2 regions of the Streptomyces sp. NBC_01296 genome follow, and region 2 is predicted to be linked to the other one. Evidence: riboswitches for the same ligand, from Rfam matches in the RefSeq annotation. Region 2 holds a riboswitch; the other holds the start of a gene.

Region 1 (9,331 bases), 4.0 Mb from region 2:
GTGCATCAGCTCGCTGTAGCGCCGGGTGATCGCGGCCAGCGCCGCGTCCCGTTCCATCCCGGATGCGAGCGCCCGGTGGTAGGTGTCCACCTGCCAGGTCGCCCCGTTGACCCGCCGCTGGCAGCGCTCCTCGATGATGCCGAGGTAGTGGTCGCGGTCGGCGGGCTCGATGCCCCAGGCGTCCAGCCCGGCCGCCGCCATCGGGAGCAGTTCGTCCAGGACCAGCCGTACGGCGGGCACGCCGGCCAGCCCGCCGCCCCGGCCCCGGCGCGGCCAGCGCAGCCGCGCGTCGATCCCGTACCGGCAGGCCGCGTCGAAGTTGGCCTCCGCCTCGGCGAACGGCAGCCGGGTCCACACCGGCCGCTGCTCGTCGGCGAGCGTGCGGACGAGCCCGTAGTAGAAGGCGGCGTTCGCCACGACGTCGGCGACCGTCGGCCCGGCCGGCAGCACCCGGTTCTCCACCCGCAGGTGCGGCATCCCGTCGGCGACCCCGTACACGGGCCGGTTCCACCGGTAGACCGTGCCGTTGTGCAGGACCAGTTCCTGCAGGCTCGGCACCCCGCCCTCGGCGAGCACCCGCAGCGGCTCCTCCTCGTCGCAGATGGGCAGCAGGGCCGGGAAGTAGCGGACGTTCTCCGCGAAGAGCTCGTACGCCGACTCCACCCAGCGCTCCCCGAACCAGGTCCGCGGCCGCACCCCCTGGGCCTGGAGCTCGGGCGGCCGGGTGTCGGTGGCCTGGGTGAACAGCGGCGGCCGCGACTCCCGCCACAGCTCACGCCCGAACAGGAACGGCGAGTTGGCGCCGACGGCTATCTGCACGGCGGTCACCGCCTGCGCCGCGTTCCACACGTCGGCGAACCGGGCCGGCGTGACCTGCAGGTGCAGTTGTACGGAGGTGCAGGCGGCCTCCGGCACGATCGACCCGGTGCTCCACGTGAGCCGCTCGACCCCGTCGATGTCGAGCATGAAGTCCTCGCCGCGCATCATCAGGATCTGTTCGTTCAGCAGCGAGTAGCGGTCCACCGCCGAGAGGTTCGCGGTGACCAGGTCGGAGCGGGTGATCGTCGGCAGGATGCCGATCATCACCACCCCGGCGTCGATCTCCGCGGCCTGCCGGTGGGCATAGCCGAGCCCCGCACTCAGTTCCTCGGCGAGCTGGTCGAATACCCGGCCGCCGAGCCGGTGCGGAAGTACGTTCACCTCCAGGTTGAACATTCCGAGTTCCGTCTGGAAATCCTGGCTCGCTATCCGCTCCAGAACCTGGGCATTCACCATTCTCGGCAACCCGTCTGCACCCGCGAGATTCAGCTCGATCTCCAGCCCCATCATGTTCTTGGGCCGATCGAACCTCTTCTCCGCCAGAAGCCGCTCCAGCCCCTCCAGGCACTCGTGAAGCTTCCTCCGGTACTTCTGCCGATCGGACAGGTCGAATCCGCCCGCCACGACCTTCTCCCCCATCGAAGCGTCCCTCCTCGAATGGGCCTGGCCTGTGCCACCCAGGCGCGCGTGTACGGTCGATGATGCCCCGGCGGCGTGATCGATAACGCCGAGGGGGCGTGCATGGCGGGGAGCGCGCGCCGGTTTGGCCGAAGGGCGCTATGGCACATTCACGTGGCAAGGCACCGTATGCAAATTCCGCATGCGTAGTGCCGGTTCCGCATAATGGGCGCTTTCCAGCCGAGCCCCTGTCCGGTAACCTCCGAGGTCAGCGCGACATGTTCGCGCGCATCCGGCATGAATGCCATGTCAGCGGGACCGGTAAGCGCCTTGTCGGCAATAGGCGGGACAGCTAGCCGAAACACTGCGTGAACACATGTCGTATAAACTCCGCAAACGAGGCAGAGAGTTGGCGCGCGGCCATTGCCCCTCAGCCCCCCTCTGGCCCCAGAATGCGACAGCGCCGTCCGCACCTGCCCCGATCCACAGGTCTCCCAAGTGAGAGGCGACCCACCATGCCGCTGCATGTCCCTCCGGCTCCCGCGCCCGCCCTGCGCAGCGTCCTCGCGGCACTCGGTTCCCCCACCGCCGTCCACGAGGCGCACACTCCGGCCCTGCGCGCGCTGCAGGGTCCGATGACCGCCGAACTGCCGCTTCCGGTCCACGTCCTCGACCGGTTGAACATCTCGGAGCTGGCTGCGGGGGGCCGTCCGCCCCGTACCCGGCTGACCGCCTGGCGGTTCCTGATCCGCAGCGGCGACCGCTACGTCGCCGCCGCGGACACCCGGCTGACGCCGGACGGCTGGGCGTTCTCCCATTTCTTCGAGGGCCCCTATGTCGCGGCCACCGAACGCGCCCTGCGCCAGGCGGAATCCCTCGGCAAGAGCTACCAGCCGCGGCTGCTCTCCGTACCGGAGCTGTACATGCTGACGCTGTGGCTGCACGGGGCGGTCGGCGCCGATGCCTCCGCCGGGCTGCCGGCCGCCGCGGATCTGCTGGTGCCGCTGGCCCCGGCCCCGCCCGGCATCGCCGCGTACCGGCCGCACCCGGTGTCCGAGCTGCTGCCCGTGATGACCCACCGGCTCGCTCCGCCCAGTCCCCCGCTCCCGCCGTCGCTGGCCGCGCCGGCCGCCTGACCCGGGACCCGACCCCGGGGTCCGAGCAGGTCCCGAGCGGAGCCCGAGCGGAGCCCGAGCCGGTTCCGGGGACGGGTCGAGCGGCGTCCGGGCACGGTCTGAGCTGGCCCGATGAGGGGCCGGTGACCCGTACGACCCATTCGGTCTAGCCCACTCGGGTCACCTGCGAACCACCCGAAATGACAGGGGAGTTGAGCTGAACCGCCCGCACGAGTGATGCGTCATCAATCTATGAGGACAGCTGCCGGGAAATCCCTGCGGACTCAAGTCCGGGGGGCAACACTGGGACCCTGACCAAACCAAGACGTTGATACGGGGGGCGGCCATGAACAACGCATCGAGCCGCAGCACACAGACCACATCGCAGCGAAAGAACGCATCCATGTGCCAGCACCAGCCAGCGTGCCCGTCAGCCGACTCCGCCGACCGGGAGGCGGCCAAGCCCGTGGCCAACCACCCGGAACAGGGCTGGAGCCTGCTGTGCAACGGCGTCCTGCTCTTCGAGGACACCGGTGAGCTGCTGCCGGACGGCCAGATCATCGCCCCGCACCGCCCGCTCGCGGCGGCGCAGGTGATGAAAGCGGCCTAGTCCGACCACAGCACGGAGCGAACGAGACGGAACAGTACGGAACAACAGAACGCAGAGGGGCCGGCCCGGGAATCATTCTCCCGGACCGGCCCCTTCGTCATGCGGTCATGTCATACGAATATGTCATGTCACCGAACGGACACGGTGTCGTAGTGCCCTACGGCTCAGTTGTCGTACTCGTCCAGCGGCGGGCAGGAGCACACCAGGTTGCGGTCGCCGAAGGCACCGTCGATACGGCGTACCGGCGGCCAGTACTTCTCGGCCGCCGTGACCCCGCCGGGGAAGACGGCCTCGTCACGGCTGTACGGGTGGTTCCACTCGCCGCCCAGCGCCGCCGCCGTGTGCGGGGAGTTGGCCAGCGGGTTGTCGTCCACCGGCCACTCGCCGCCCGCGACCCGCTCGATCTCGGCGCGGATGGCGATCATCGCGTCGCAGAAGCGGTCGATCTCGGCGAGGTCCTCGGACTCCGTCGGCTCGATCATGAGCGTGCCGGCGACCGGGAAGGACATGGTCGGCGCGTGGAACCCGTAGTCGATCAGGCGCTTGGCGATGTCGTCGATGCTCACACCGGTCGCCTTCGACAGCGGACGCATGTCGATGATGCACTCGTGCGCGACCAGGTTGCCCGGGCCGGTGTAGAGCACCGGGAAGTGGGGCTCCAGGCGCTTGGCGATGTAGTTCGCGCCGAGCACCGCCACCTGGGTGGCGCGCTTGAGGCCCTCGCCGCCCATGAGGCGCACGTACGACCACGAGATCGGCAGGATGCCGGCCGAGCCCCACGGCGCCGCCGAGATCGGGCCGACGCCCGTCTCCGGGCCCGCGGTCGGCTGGAGCGGGTGGTTCGGCAGGTACGGGGCCAGGTGCGCCCGGACACCGACCGGGCCGACGCCCGGACCGCCGCCGCCGTGCGGGATGCAGAAGGTCTTGTGCAGGTTCAGGTGCGAGACGTCGCCGCCGAAGTGACCCGGCTTGGCCAGGCCCACCAGGGCGTTGAGGTTGGCGCCGTCCACGTAGACCTGGCCGCCCGCGTCGTGCACCTGGGCACAGATGTCGGCGACGTGCTCCTCGAACACACCGTGCGTCGAGGGGTACGTGATCATCAGCACGGCGAGCTCGTCGCGGTACTGCTCGATCTTGGCACGCAGGTCGGCCGCGTCCACCTCGCCGTCGTCGGCGGTCTTGACGACGACGACCTTCATGCCGGCCATCACGGCGCTGGCGGCGTTGGTGCCGTGCGCGGAGGACGGGATGAGGCAGACGGTGCGCTGCTCGTCGCCGTTCGCCCGGTGGTAGGCCCGGACGGCCAGCAGGCCGGCGAGCTCACCCTGGGAGCCGGCGTTCGGCTGGATGGAGACCTTGTCGTAGCCGGTGACCTCGCAGAGACGTTCCTCCAGCTCGGAGATGAGCGTGAGGTACCCCTCGGCCTGCTCGACCGGGGCGAACGGGTGCAGCTGGCCGAATTCCGGCCAGGTGACCGACTCCATCTCGGTGGTCGCGTTGAGCTTCATGGTGCAGGAGCCCAGCGGGATCATGCCGCGGTCCAGCGCGTAGTCCTTGTCCGCCAGCTTGCGCAGGTAGCGCAGCATCGCGGTCTCGCTGCGGTGCTGGTGGAAGACCGGGTGCGCCAGGTAGTCGTCCGAGCGCAGCAGGCCCTCGGGCAGGGCGTCGGCGGTGGTCTCGTCCAGCGCCTCGATGTCGGCGCTCACGCCGAAGGCGGCCCAGACGGCCTCGACGCCGGCGCGCAGGGTCGTCTCGTCGCAGGAGACGGAGACGTGGTCGGCGTCGACCTGGAACAGGTTGACCCCGCCCGCGCGGGCGGCGGCGGCGATCGCGGCGGCCTTGCCGGGCACCCGAGCGGTGAGGGTGTCGAAGTACGCGCCGTGCACGAGCTCGACCCCGCCGGCCGTCAGACCGGCCGCGAGCAGGGCCGCGTAGCGGTGCGTACGGCGGGCGATCGTCCGCAGGCCGTCCGGACCGTGGTAGACGGCGTACATGCCGGCCATGACGGCGAGCAGCACCTGCGCGGTGCAGATGTTGCTGGTGGCCTTCTCGCGGCGGATGTGCTGCTCACGGGTCTGCAGCGCCAGGCGGTACGCCTTGTTGCCGTCCGCGTCCACGGAGACGCCGACGAGGCGGCCCGGCAGCGAGCGGGCGTGCTTGTCCTGGACGGCCATGTAGCCGGCGTGCGGGCCGCCGAAGCCCATCGGGACGCCGAAGCGCTGGGTGGTGCCGACGGCGATGTCCGCGCCGAGCGCGCCCGGGGAGGTCAGCAGGGTCAGGGCGAGCAGGTCGGCGGCGACGGCGACGATCGCGCCGAGGCCGTGCGCCTGGTCGATGACCGGCTTGATGTCCCGGACGGCACCGGAGGCGCCCGGGTACTGGACGAGCACACCGTAGACGCCGCGCTCGGCGACCTCGGCCGGGATGCCCTCGGACAGGTCGGCGACGACGATCTCGATGCCGATCGGCTCGGCGCGGGTCTCGATCACGGCGATGGTCTGCGGCAGCGCGTCGGCGTCGACGAGGAAGACGTTGCCCTTGGACTTGCCCACGCGGCGGGCCAGCGTCATGGCCTCGGCGGCCGCGGTGCCCTCGTCGAGCAGGGAGGCGCCGGAGGTCGGCAGGCCGGTGAGGTCCGCGACGACGGTCTGGAAGTTGAGGAGCGCCTCGAGGCGGCCCTGCGAGATCTCGGGCTGGTAGGGCGTGTACGCCGTGTACCAGGCCGGGTTCTCCATGACGTTGCGCAGGATCACCGGCGGCGTGAAGGTCCCGTAGTAGCCGAGGCCGATCATCGGCGTCAGGACCTGGTTGCGGTCGGCGAGCGAACGCAGCTCGGCGAGCACCTCGGCCTCGGTCAGCGCCTCGGGCAGGTTCAGCGCCTCGGCGCTCTTGATCACATCCGGTACCGCGGCGGCGGTCAGTTCGTCCAGCGAGCCGTAGCCCACGTGGGCGAGCATCTTCGCCTGCGCCTCGGCGTCCGGGCCGATGTGGCGCTGCTCGAAGGGGATCCCTCGCTCCAGCTGGGAGAGCGGAATGCGGTTGGCGGTCATGTACGGAGGCCTCCTGGGTCGTACGACCTGCGAGGGGCACCACGGCGCGGGCACCCGGACGGCCTCCCCCTCTGTCATCTCAACCTGAGAGCTTCACCGGAGTCGCGGGGATGGCCCGCGGATTCCGGCTTTCACCGTCGGTGAGGAGAGGAACCGGCGCTGCGCACCCGGTACCTGCCCCTGCTTTCCAGAGTGGCCTCGTCACGTGCGGTACGTATGCCTGAGAGATTCCGGGGAGGATTTGCTCCTTCGGCGCCTCCGTCATGCTCACTCGGAGGACTCTCCCGCACAGGGTCAACAGCCGTCACCCAGCCTACCAGCGACGTTCTCGGCCCTCCTTCGAGTGGCCCCCACTCCGGAAATGCACTTTTGTAGTCGTTACGGAGGAGTTGCGACCATATGGAGGGACCGTGCAGACCGACATCGATCCGCGCAGCCTGATCGGCCGCAAGGCGTTCGACCGCAACGGAACCAAGATCGGCACCGTCGACGAGGTCTACCTCGACGATGCCACGGGCGTGCCCGAGTGGGCCGCCGTCCGGACGGGCCTGTTCAGCCGGGACGCGTTCGTCCCGCTGGAACCGAGCGAGGTGGTCGACGACACCCTGCGGGTCCCCTTCGAACGCTCCCTCATCAAGGACGCCCCGGACTTCGGCGTCGGCCGCCACCTCTCCCCCGAACAGGAGCTGCAGCTCTACCACCACTACGGACTGGATGTCTCCCTCCCGTCGGACATCCAGCGCGACTTCGGCCGCCTGGCGAACGGAGACGACGCCCCTTAGCCCTCTTCCGGTACGGGTCCCCCTGCCGCGGGTTGCCCCGCCGCAGGTTCCCCCACGAGGGGCAGCGGATCGGACGGCTCCAGCTCGGGGTCGTCCACCCGGAAGGTGCGCACCCGGCCCGGGGGCGATCCGGGCCGCTCGAACCGCACGGTCACCCTCCCGACCCCGCTGCCCTGCACCCACCCGGGCCCGTACACGGCGTGCCGTACGTCGCTCCCGGCCGCCCAGCGGCGCTCCCGGGCGGGCTCCGGCTCGTCGGACGGCTCCGCACGCTCGGGGGCCTCTGCGGGCCCACCAGGCCCCGCAGGGCCACCGGACCCGCCTGCCCCTCCCGTCCCGGCGGCCTCGGCAGCCCCGGCCGGCTCGATGGCCCCGCCCTCGCCCGCCGAGGCAGCCTCCGCAGCCGCCTCCGCCTCCGCCGCCATGGACTGCGCGAACAGGTCCTCCTGCGTGTAGTCCGCCAGCCCGGTCACGCCCACCCCCAGCAGCCGCACCCCGCCCGTGGTGTCCACCGCCTCCAGCAGCCGCGCCGCGGCCTCCCGCACCACTGCGGGGTCGTCGGTGGGCCCCCGCAGCGTCTCGGAGCGCGTCAGGGTCGAGAAGTCGTACCGCCGCACCTTCAGCACGATCGTGCGCCCGGAGTGCCCCGAGTCCCGCAGCCGGTGCACACACCGGTCGGCGAGCCGCTGCACCTCGTTCCGGATCCGCACCCGGTCGTGCAGGTCCACGTCGAAGGTGTCCTCGACCGACACGGACTTCGCGTCGCGCTCGGCGACCACCGGCCGGTCGTCCAGCCCCAGCGCCATCCGGTACAGCCCGACCCCGTGCGAGCGCCCGACCATCCGGACCAGTTCGTCCTCGCCGGCCTCGGACAGCTCCCCCACGGTGGTGATCCCGGCCCGCCGCAGGTGCTCCCCGGTGGCCGGCCCCACCCCCGGCAGGGTCCGTACCGACATCGGCGCGAGCAGGGCCCGCTCCGTGCCCGGCTCGATCAGCAGCAGCCCGTCCGGCTTGGCCTCCTCCGAGGCCACCTTCGCCAGCATCTTCGACCCCGCCAGCCCCACCGACGCATTGAGCCCGGTCGCCGCCAGGATGTCCGCCCGCAGCCGCTGTCCCGTCTCCAGGGCGGATTCCGCGTCGAAGGCGGTTCCGCCCGCCTCCAGGTCCACGAAGGCCTCGTCCAGGCTGAGCGGCTCCACGAGCGGCGACAGCTCCCGCAGCAGCGCCATGACCACGTCGCTGACCGCCCGGTACAGGCTGAAGCGCGGGATCAGGCAGGCGCCGTTCGGGCACAGCCGCCGCGCCTGGGCCATCGGCATCGCCGAGTGCACCCCGAAGCGGCGGGCCTCGTAGGAGGCGGTGGCGACCACACCGCGCGGGCCGAGCCCGCCGACGATCACGGCCTTGCCGCGCAGGCTCGGCTTCGATGCCTGCTCCACGGATGCGTAGAAGGCGTCCATGTCCAGATGCAGGATGGTCGGCGCGGCTCTCACAGCCCCGATGCTGCCCTACGGCACTGACAATCGGCCGGGGCCGGGCCCGGCGCCTGCGCGGCCGGGCCGGAGACCGGTCTCAACCGGCCCGGTTGCGCCGTGCGGCCAGCTCGTCGGTCGGGTTGTGGCCGACCACCGTCTCGCCGGTGTCGACCCGCTCGCCGTGCAGCTGCGACAGCGCGTTCTCGACATCGCGCCAGACCACACCCACGGCGATGCCGAAGATGCCCTGCCCGCCCTGGAGCAGGCTCACGACCTGGTCCGGCGAGGTGCACTCGTACACGGTGGCGCCGTCGCTCATCAGCGTCATGCGCTCGAGGTCGGCGAAATCACGGTCCCGCAGGTGCTGGACCGCGGTCCGGATGCTCTGCAGCGCCACACCGGTGTCCAGGAAGCGTTTGACGATCTTGAGGACGACGACGTCCCGGAAGCTGTACAGGCGCTGCGTGCCCGAACCGTACGCGGGGCGCACCGTGGGCTCCACCAGCCCGGTCCGCGCCCAGTAGTCGAGCTGCCGGTACGTGATGCCCGCCGCGGCGCACGCCGTCGGACCCCGGTAGCCGACTTGTTCGGGTGCCGGGTCCGCGCCGGCCCCTGCGACCGTCGCCGCCTCCGGCTGACGGCGCGCGGAACCTGCCGCGCTGCCGTGGAGCGGGTACGGCCCACCGTCACTCCGCACGGGGATGCCCCCGGTCGTACCGTCGCCCGTGACTCTCACGCCGACCCTCCGTCCTTGACCTGCCCCCTCGAAGGTAGGCAGTCACCAGGGGTGCGTCAACGATCGCCACACTCGGCACGCCGAGTGATAATCACCCTGAGAGTGGTTTCCCGTGCCCTATATCGG
Region 2 (9,331 bases):
GCGGTCGATGGCCGTCCGGCGTTTGAGCGCCGAGATGACACCGGTCGCCACACCGGCGATCACCCAGATGACCGCTGCGCCGAGGGCGAGCGAGAGGGTGACCGGCATGCGGTCGACCATGGTCTCCCAGACGGGCGCCTCGGTCTTGAAGGAGTAGCCGAAGCAGGGGGCGGCGCAGTGGGTGACATCCGTGCCGCCGTCGTAGTCGCGGCCGACGAAGATGCCCTTGACGAAGGTCAGGTACTGCTCGGAGATGGGCTTGTCGAAGCCCATCTTCACGCGGATGCCCGCCAGGGCGGTCTCGTTGGTCTCGCGGCCGGCGTACATCAGGGCCGGATCGCTGCCTGTGATCTTGGGGACCGCGAAGAAGATGCCGAAGGTGACCACGGAGACCACCAGCAGCGTGGCGACGACGTTGAACATTCGCCGTATGAGGTAGACGAGCACTGCAGTCGGCCGCCCGGGGCGGGCGGCTGCCGTCCCTTGTGGGAACGGCAGCCGCCGCCTGCGGCCTTCACCTGCCCTTCGGACTAGCGCATGTGCGGTGAAGGCACTTGCCTGTTGTTACGTGACGACTCGACCACTCGGCTACTTGGCGGCGATGCCGACCGTGGCCAGGTCGATCTTGCCCATGGAGTCGTTGAAGTAGACGTTCGTCAGACGCGGGTTGTGGTAGACGAAGGCCTTGTCGAAGTTGATCGGGAGGTAGAGAGCCTTCTCCATGACCTTCTTGTTGATGTCCGTGTAGAACGGAGCAGCAGCTTCCGGAGTCGCGGCGGCCGCGGCCGTCTTGAACAGCTGGTTGATCTCCGGGTCGTTGATCATCGTGAAGTTGTTGTTGCCGTTGGGCTGGATGAACGATCCGTCGACGAGCGGCTGCAGGAAGCCCGAGCCGGAGTTGTAGTCGGCGCCCCAGCCCATCACGATGATGCCGTAGTTCTTCTTCTTCACGTTCTCGGGCGAACCGATCACGGAGGAGGAGAGCTTGCCGTCGTACTGGTCGATGGTGACCTTGATGCCGACCTTGGCGAGCGACGCCTGCAGGGACTCGGCGGTCTTCACCTCGGGGGCGCGGTTGTTGCGCACCGCGATGGTGGTCTCGAACCCGTCCGGCTTGCCACAGGCCTTGAGGGCCTCCTTGGCCTTGGCCTCCTGCGGCTCGCCCTTGGTCAGGTTGAAGGGGTCGTAGCTCTTGTCGGCACCGGGGATGCCGGGCGGCAGCATGTTCGCGCCGAGGTCACCGCTGGTCGGGCCGCCGCGGGCGGTCTGCAGGGACTTCGGGTCGGCCGCGTAGATGACGGCCTTGCGGCACTCGACGTTGTCGAACGGCGCGACCGTGGTCGGGAAGGCGAAGTAGCGGATGTAGCCCGTGAACGGGTTGTCCGCGTTCTGCTTCAGCTTCTCGTCCTTGAGGACCTTGTTCTTGCCGGCCTGCTGCATGCCCGTGCCGTCGATGGCGAGGTCGATGTCGCCCGACAGCAGACGCGCGTCCATGTCGTCCGGGTTGGTGGTCACCGTGAACGAGACCTTGTCCGGCAGACCCTTGCGGATCGTGTCGGTCTTCGGGTCCCAGTTCTCGTTGCGGACGAAGGTCGCGCCCTTGCTCGCGGTGAAGCTCTCGACCTTGTACGGGCCGGTGGAGATCGGCTTGTTGGTGTACGTGGCGCCCGTGTCCTTGGCCGCCGGGACCGGCGAGGAGGACGGCATGGCCAGCAGGTAGCTGAAGTCGGAGTTGGCGCTCGCCAGGTTGAAGACGATCGTCTTGTCGTCCGGCGTCTCGACGGACTTCAGACCCATCTTGTTGGCGTCGGTGTCCTTGTAGGGGCCGGGGTACTTCTGGCCCTGGTCGAGGATGTCGATCAGGTAGGTGGGACCACCGGACAGCACGTCCTGCGCGAAGACGCGCTCGATGCCGTACTTGAAGTCCTTCGAGGTGATCGGCGTACCGTCCTCGAACTTCACGCCGTCCTTGATCTTGAGGGTGTACGTCTTGCCCTCGTTGCTCAGGACCGGCAGGGCCTCGGCGAGGTCCGGGACGAGCTTGCTGCCGTCCTTGCCCGGCTTGCTGTCGTACGCGAGCAGCTGGCGCACGTAGAGGCGCTGGATGTCCCACACGAAGCCGTAGTAGGCACGCGCCGGGTCGAGGTAGTCGACGTCCTGCGGCGACCAGAGCTTGAGCTCACCGCCCTTGGCGTCCGAGGGGTTCACCATGGCGGTGGTGGCGGCGTTGAACCCGGCACCACCTGCGCCCTTGCCCTCGGTCTTCTTGCCGTCGCTGCCACCGCACGCGGCGGTCAGGGACAGGGCGGCGATCACGGCGGTGATCGCGAATGCCTGCTTTCTGCGGATCACGTTGGTCCAACCTCCATTGGTGGGTGAATCGATGAAGCGGTTCAGCTGCCCTTGGGGTCGAGTGCGTCACGCAGCCCGTCCCCGAAGAGGTTGAACGCCAGGACGGTGATGAAGATCGTGATACCCGGGACCACCATGTACGCGGGGTCGTCCTGGTAGATGGGGATGGCGTCGGAGAGCATCTTTCCCCAGGAGGCGGTGGGCGGCTTGACGCCGGCACCGAGGAAGCTGAGGGCCGCCTCCGTCAGGATGTTGGTCGGGATGAGCAGCGTCGAGTAGACGAGGATCGGTGCGACCAGGTTGGGCAGCAGCTCCTTGATCAGGATGTAGCCGCGGCCGGCGCCGAGGCTGCGGGCGGCCTCGACGTACTCGCGCTCCCGCAGGGAGATCGTCTGGCCCCGGACGATACGGCCGATGTACGGCCAGCCGAAGAAGCCGATGACGACGATCAGTACGCCCATCCGGACGCCCGAACCCTCGAACCCCCAGAGGGAGTTGGGGACCACGGAGACCAGGGCGATGGTGAACAGCAGCTGCGGGAAGGCGAGCAGCAGGTCCATCAGGCGGCTGATGAGGCCGTCGACCCAGCCGCCGAGGAACCCGGCGAGCGCGCCGAGCAGGCTGCCTATGGTGACCGACACGAAGGCCGACAGGAAGGCGACGACCAGGGAGATGCGGGCGCCGTAGACGATCCGGCTGAACACGTCGCGGCCGTTGGTGGGTTCGACGCCGAGCAGGTAGTCGGAGCTCATCCCGCCGAAGGAGCCGAGCGGCGTGCCCAGGTCCGGGTCGATCAAGTCTTCGTGGAACTCGTTGGGCGGGTGGCCCAGCAGGCTCGCGATCTGCGGTGCGAAGACCGCCACCAGGATCAGGAAGATCACGACCACGCCGCCGGTCAGCGCGACCTTGTCGCGCTTGAGCCGCATCCAGGCGATGCGGCCGGGCGAGCGGCCTTCGATGGCCTTGGCAGGGACGTCGGCTACGGACACGGGTGCGGCTGTTTCCGCGCTCGTGTCATGCAGTGGTGCCGTCATCGTGGTGGGGACCCCTCTCGGCCGACGGGTTGCCGGCCCATGCCCGCCGCTGTGGCGGCGTTGGTGCGGAGTGGCGCTCGGAGTGCGTGGTGACACGCAGGACGCGTGCTGAGGTGCAAGAACTGCAGGAAGTGCGGGACGGAGCCGCAAGCGAAATGCATATGCCAAACCTGACTTCGCAGGACTGACCGGCTCTTGGGTGGGGAGTCTTCATCGGCGCTGTGAGCAGCCGCCAGACCCGCAGATGAATGGATGCGCAACCGTGATGTGAGGGTCGAGTTCCCGTTATCCGGACTTCGCTCTCACCTGAGCGGATCAAGACCGTCCGTTCGGTACGCAATCGGACATGGCGCGCAACTCGCGGTAGGACCATGCCTTTTGGACCCACAACAGGGATGAAATCCGGACAAGCCGAAGGCCGCAGGGAACGGTGGTTCCCTGCGGCCTTCGGTCGGTTCGATACGGATGTCTCAGTGGCCGGGCAGACCCGGACGCGGACGGTGCTTCGGGGTCAGTACGCGGGGGCCTGGCCCTCGCGGTCGTAGAAGGGGCGGCTCTGGGCGCGCAGCCACATCGCGACGGGATCGTGCTCGTCCGCCAGCGCCACCGTGCACACCGGCACGCCCTCGGGGACCGCGCCGACCGACTGGCGCATCATCTCCCGTACGGATTCCAGCGCGGGCGCGGAGGCGTCGTACAGGTCGAGCCCGACCGCGAGGTACGGCGAGCCCAGCGAAGGCTGCACCCAGGCGCGGCGCAGCGAGCGGACGGCGGGGGTGCGGTGCGCGTGCTGGGTCAGCAGCCCGTAGAACTGCGGGAGCTCCAGGGCGGGCTCGGACAGCCGCAGCGGGCCGGCCGGCATCCGGTCGAGGCCCGTGGCGATGCGGCGCAGGTCGGCCCAGGGGATGCCGAGGCCGCCGCCCTGGGCGTGCGGGTTGAGCCACAGGCCCCAGCGGTCCGGGTAGAGGGCGCGGGCGATGTCCCGGCCGGTGACCACCTCGTAGCCCCGGTTCCAGCCACTGGCGGCCAGCTCCTGGGGGGAGGTCACGCACGGCGCGTACCCGAGGCCCTCGACCTCCATGCCGCCGTACTGGGCGTCCGGGGAGCCCGGCCGGCCCTGCCAGAGCAGCATCCACAGGCGGCCCTCGGCGAGGGCGTGCAGAAGCGACTCATAGCTCTCGTAGCGCCCGGGAGTCACCTGGCGCATCATGTGCTCGAGCTGCCCGGCCGCGGCCGTGCCTGACGCACTCACCCGGTACTCCTTCTTCGTCTGCCCGTCGTCCCACCCGTATCCGCACCCAGCTTAAGCGGCCCTAAGGGAGGTAGAAGGGGCGTACGCGCGTAACGATGAAGTCGACCACCGGGTCCTGCACGGCGTCCAGGAGGATCAACTGCACGGGCCAGGGCGGCGGTACCCGGGTCACGGCCCGGCCGAGGGCGTCCATCGGGGCGTTCCGCATGTCGGGCTCCCATCCCAGCAGCCGGACACCGATGTAGAGCTCCGGGGCCCCGCCCTCGACGCTGGCGAGGCAGCGGTGGGCGGCGGCGACCACGCCGGTGGCGCGGAACTCCTCGGCGGCGGCGGTCAGGAAGTCCACCGGGTCTTCCTGCCAGTCGGGCTCGTAGAGCCGGACGCGGCCGCCGGTGGCGGGTCCGTCGAGCGGGGTCCGGCCGATGCGGCAGAGCTCCGCGACGGCGGGCGGGGGCAGCGGGACGCCGACGGCGCCCTCGGGGTTCACGGCGATGCCGAGCTGCGGGGGCAGGCCCCGGGCGAACTCGACGGCGGGGGCGACGGCGAAGTCCATGGCGGGTCCGACGCAGGCGCGGAACTGCGCCTCGGAGCTGTAGACGGGGACGTACGCCGCCCCGTCGATCTCCATGGTGGGCAGCATGAGGCCGGCCCCGTCCGGGCCGCCACCGCCGGGCAGGGGCACCCAGAGCCGGCTCCGGCCGAGCACCTCGACGATCCGGGCCCCGGCGTCCGCCTGTCCGAGCGCCGCCCCGAGCACCTGCTCCAGCTCGTTGTCCGGCCAGCCGCCGCCCTGCATCCACGCCTCCGCTGTGTTGTGCGCCCCACGCTGTCGGCCCCGAGGTTAACGGCTCGGCCGGCGCCGCCCTGCCGGGGGCTCCGCACCCGGGTCCTCCCCCGGCCACCGCCGGGCGGAGCATGGTCCGGAAGGGACGGCCTAGGCGGAGTCCCGCCGGAACGCTATGCGGGTCACGCGGGCGGCCGAGCTGCGGTCCAGGAGGACCGCCGACGTGCAGCCCGCGGGGAGGCGGCCCGATTCCGCTTCGCGCAGCAGGCGGGTCACCGCGCCGCGATGGCGGGCGAAGGCGTACGCCGACACCCCGCGCCCCCGCGCCGCCTGCCCGGACAGGGCCTCTTCGGGGGTGGTGTCCAGCAGCAGCAGGTGCAGCCCCCGGCCCCGCCGCCGCGCGGCCGCGGCCAGCAGGCTCCGCACCCAGCTCTGCGTCCCGCAGTCGTGGACCACCGCCGAGGCCCCGGAGCGCAGCGTCCGCCACAGCCCCCAGTAGTGTGCGCAGCGGACGAGCGGCCGGTACACCGCGTACGGCAGCGCCCGCGGCATCCGCCGCTCCCAGCGCTCGCGCACGTCCTGGGAGTCGATGCCGCCGCCCTCCGCGGCCCGCTTGATCAGCGTGCTCTTGCCGCCGCCCGGCAGGCCGGACACCACGACGATGTCCCCTTCGGCGAAGCCGAGCCACTGCGGTCCGTGCGGCCCCCGGCCGCGCAGGTCGCGCACGGGACCGCCGAGGGAGCGCGCCCGCCGCGCCGCCGGCACTCCGTCCACGGCTCCCGTCCCGCTCGCCGCCAGCACTCCGAATCTCCGCACAGTGATCGCCTTCCCCCTCGGACCCGCAGGGCCCCTCATGCCCACTGAGTGTAAAGAGACGGTAATCCGGCCGTGCCCGGTTCCGGCCTCCGCTTCCCGGCCGCCTCACCGGTCCGTACGTTCTTTCGGGCCCGACCGCCCGATCACCCGGACGGCGTGCAATGATGTGCGCCATCTGGACCAACTGCATACCGGCCGCTTGAATCCGCGCGGGAGAGTCCCGGCCGGCCGCGAGGCCGAGCCCGGGCGCCGAAGGAGCAAGTTCCTCCCTTGAATCTCTCAGGCCCCGTACCGCGTGGATGAGGCAGATCTGAAAAGCGAGCCGCGCCGCCGTCCCTCACGACGGCATCCGCGTGCGCTCCACCCAAGGTGCAAGTCGACGTTCCCCGGGTCCGACCGGGAACTCTCGGCGAACCTCTCAGGTTCCGATGACAGATGGGGAGGATCGTCCTCGTCATGTCATGCCCTGGGACCCGGGAGCCACACCCATGAGCACTGCCCCCCGCCTGACCGCCCTCGATGCGCTGCACCGATCGCTCGGTGCGACCATGACCGATTTCGCGGGCTGGGACATGCCCCTGCGGTACGCCAGTGAGCGCGACGAGCACAACGCCGTCCGCACCAAGGCCGGTCTCTTCGACCTGTCCCACATGGGCGAGATCACGCTGACCGGCCCCGAGGCCGTCAAGGCCCTGGACTACGCGCTGGTCGGCAACATCTCCACCGTCGGCGTCGGCCGCGCCCGCTACACGCACATCTGCCAGGAGGACGGCGGGATCGTCGACGACCTGATCGTCTACCGCCTGGGCGAGACCGAGTACATGGTCGTCGCGAACGCCTCCAACGCCCAGGTCGTCCTCGACGCCCTGACCGAGCGCGCCGCCGGCTTCGACACCGAGGTCCGCGACGACCGCGACGCGTACGCGCTGATCGCCGTGCAGGGCCCGGAGTCCCCCGGCATCCTCGCCTCCCTCACCGACGCCGACCTGGACGGCCTGAAGTACTACGCCGGCCTGCTGGGCACGGTCGCGGGCGTGCCCGCGCTGATCGCGCGTACGGGCTACACGGGCGAGGACGGCTTCGAGCTGTTCGTCGCTCCCGAGCACGCCGTCGAGCTGTGGCAGGCGCTGACCAAGGCCGGCGAGGGCGTCGGCCTGGTCCCGGCGGGCCTGTCCTGCCGCGACACCCTGCGCCTGGAGGCGGGGATGCCGCTGTACGGGCACGAGCTGACCACTTCCCTGACCCCGTTCGACGCGGGGCTGGGCCGGGTCGTGAAGTTCGAGAAGGAGGGCGAGTTCGTGGGCCGCGCCGCCCTGGAGGCCGCCGCCGAGCGCGCCGCCTCGAACCCGCCGCGCAAGCTGGTCGGCCTGATCGCCGAGGGCCGCCGCGTCCCGCGCGCCGGCTTCCCCGTGGTCGCCGACGGGCAGGTCATCGGCGAGGTCACCTCGGGCGCCCCCTCCCCGACGCTGGGCAAGCCGATCGCGATGGCGTACGTGGACGCGGCGCACGCCGCGCCCGGCACCTCCGGCGTCGGCATCGACATTCGCGGTACCCATGAGCCGTACGAGGTCGTGGCGCTGCCGTTCTACAAGCGGCAGAAGTAACGCCGATACGCCGTACCCCGCCACACCGGCGCCGTACCGGCCGTCTCAGCCGTCTCAGTACGCAAGACCACTGTTCGTATCCACTCCCCCGCATCCAGGAGAATCAGGTCATGAGCAACCCCCAGCAGCTGCGTTACACCAAGGAGCACGAGTGGCTGTCGGACGCCGTGGACGGCGTCGCGACGGTCGGCATCACGGAGTTCGCGGCCAACGCGCTCGGTGACGTCGTCTACGCCCAGCTCCCCGCGGTCGGCGAGACCGTCACCGAGGGCGAGACCTGTGGCGAGCTGGAGTCGACCAAGTCGGTCAGCGACCTGTACTCCCCCGTCTCCGGTGAGGTCGTCGAGGCCAACCAGGACGTCGTGGACGACCCGGCGCTCGTCAACACGGCCCCGTTCGCGGGTGGCTGGCTGTTCAAGGTGCGTCTCTCGGAGGAGCCGAAGGACGTGCTCTCGGCCGACGAGTACGCCGCGCTCACCCACTCCGACAACTGAGACCCCAGGGGATCCTGATGTCCGTACTGAACACCCCCCTCCACGAGCTCGACCCGGACGTCGCCGCCGCCGTCGACGCCGAGCTCGCACGCCAGCAGTCCACCCTGGAAATGATCGCGTCGGAGAACTTCGCTCCGGTCGCCGTCATGGAGGCCCAGGGCTCGGTCCTGACCAACAAGTACGCCGAGGGCTACCCCGGCCGCCGCTACTACGGCGGCTGCGAGCACGTCGACGTGGTCGAGCAGATCGCGATCGACCGCATCAAGGCGCTGTTCGGCGCCGAGGCCGCGAACGTCCAGCCGCACTCCGGTGCGCAGGCGAACGCCGCCGCGATGTTCGCGCTGCTGAAGCCGGGCGACACGATCATGGGCCTGAGCCTGGCCCACGGCGGTCACCTGACCCACGGCATGAAGATCAACTTCTCCGGCAAGCTCTACAACGTGGTCCCGTACCACGTCGACGAGACCGGCGAGGTCGACATGGCCGAGGTCGAGCGCCTCGCCAAGGAGTCCAAGCCGCAGCTGATCGTCGCCGGCTGGTCCGCCTACCCGCGCCAGCTGGACTTCGCCGCCTTCCGCCGCATCGCGGACGAGGTCGGCGCGTACCTGATGGTCGACATGGCGCACTTCGCCGGCCTGGTGGCCGCGGGCCTGCACCCGAACCCGGTGCCGCACGCCCACGTCGTCACCACCACCACGCACAAGACCCTCGGCGGTCCGCGCGGCGGTGTCATCCTGTCGACGCAGGAGCTGGCCAAGAAGATCAACTCCGCGGTCTTCCCGGGTCAGCAGGGCGGCCCGCTGGAGCACGTGATCGCGGCCAAGGCGGTCTCCTTCAAGGTCGCGGCCTCGCCCGAGTTCAAGGAGCGCCAGGAGCGCACCCTCGAGGGCGCGAAGATCCTCGCCGCCCGCCTGGTCCAGGACGACGTCAAGGCCGTGGGCGTGGACGTCCTCACCGGCGGCACCGACGTGCACCTGGTCCTGGTCGACCTGCGC

Evidence for each region. Region 2 has a riboswitch for glycine ahead of gcvT (glycine cleavage system aminomethyltransferase GcvT). Riboswitches for the same ligand answer to the same signal wherever they lie in the genome.
Region 1: another riboswitch for glycine. It lies ahead of gcvP (aminomethyl-transferring glycine dehydrogenase); the one in region 2 lies ahead of gcvT (glycine cleavage system aminomethyltransferase GcvT).

What each region holds. Positions count from the first base shown of each region.
Region 1 is NZ_CP130720.1:7,029,612-7,038,942, reverse strand. Features, by position in the region: gene OG299_RS32120 (glutamate-cysteine ligase family protein) at 1-1,458, opposite strand, end outside; gene OG299_RS32115 (hypothetical protein) at 1,953-2,573, shown strand; gene OG299_RS32110 (DUF5999 family protein) at 2,956-3,162, shown strand; gene gcvP (aminomethyl-transferring glycine dehydrogenase) at 3,327-6,212, opposite strand; glycine riboswitch at 6,411-6,509, opposite strand; gene OG299_RS32100 (PRC-barrel domain-containing protein) at 6,623-6,994, shown strand; gene OG299_RS32095 (DNA polymerase IV) at 6,991-8,487, opposite strand; gene OG299_RS32090 (MerR family transcriptional regulator) at 8,567-9,205, opposite strand.
Region 2 is NZ_CP130720.1:2,981,863-2,991,193, forward strand. Features, by position in the region: gene OG299_RS13165 (ABC transporter permease) at 1-447, opposite strand, end outside; gene OG299_RS13170 (ABC transporter substrate-binding protein) at 589-2,352, opposite strand; gene OG299_RS13175 (ABC transporter permease) at 2,394-3,386, opposite strand; gene OG299_RS13180 (enhanced serine sensitivity protein SseB C-terminal domain-containing protein) at 3,898-4,638, opposite strand; gene OG299_RS13185 (enhanced serine sensitivity protein SseB) at 4,700-5,434, opposite strand; gene OG299_RS13190 (AAA family ATPase) at 5,573-6,244, opposite strand; glycine riboswitch at 6,439-6,542, shown strand; gene gcvT (glycine cleavage system aminomethyltransferase GcvT) at 6,727-7,842, shown strand; gene gcvH (glycine cleavage system protein GcvH) at 7,953-8,336, shown strand; gene glyA (serine hydroxymethyltransferase) at 8,354-9,331, shown strand, end outside.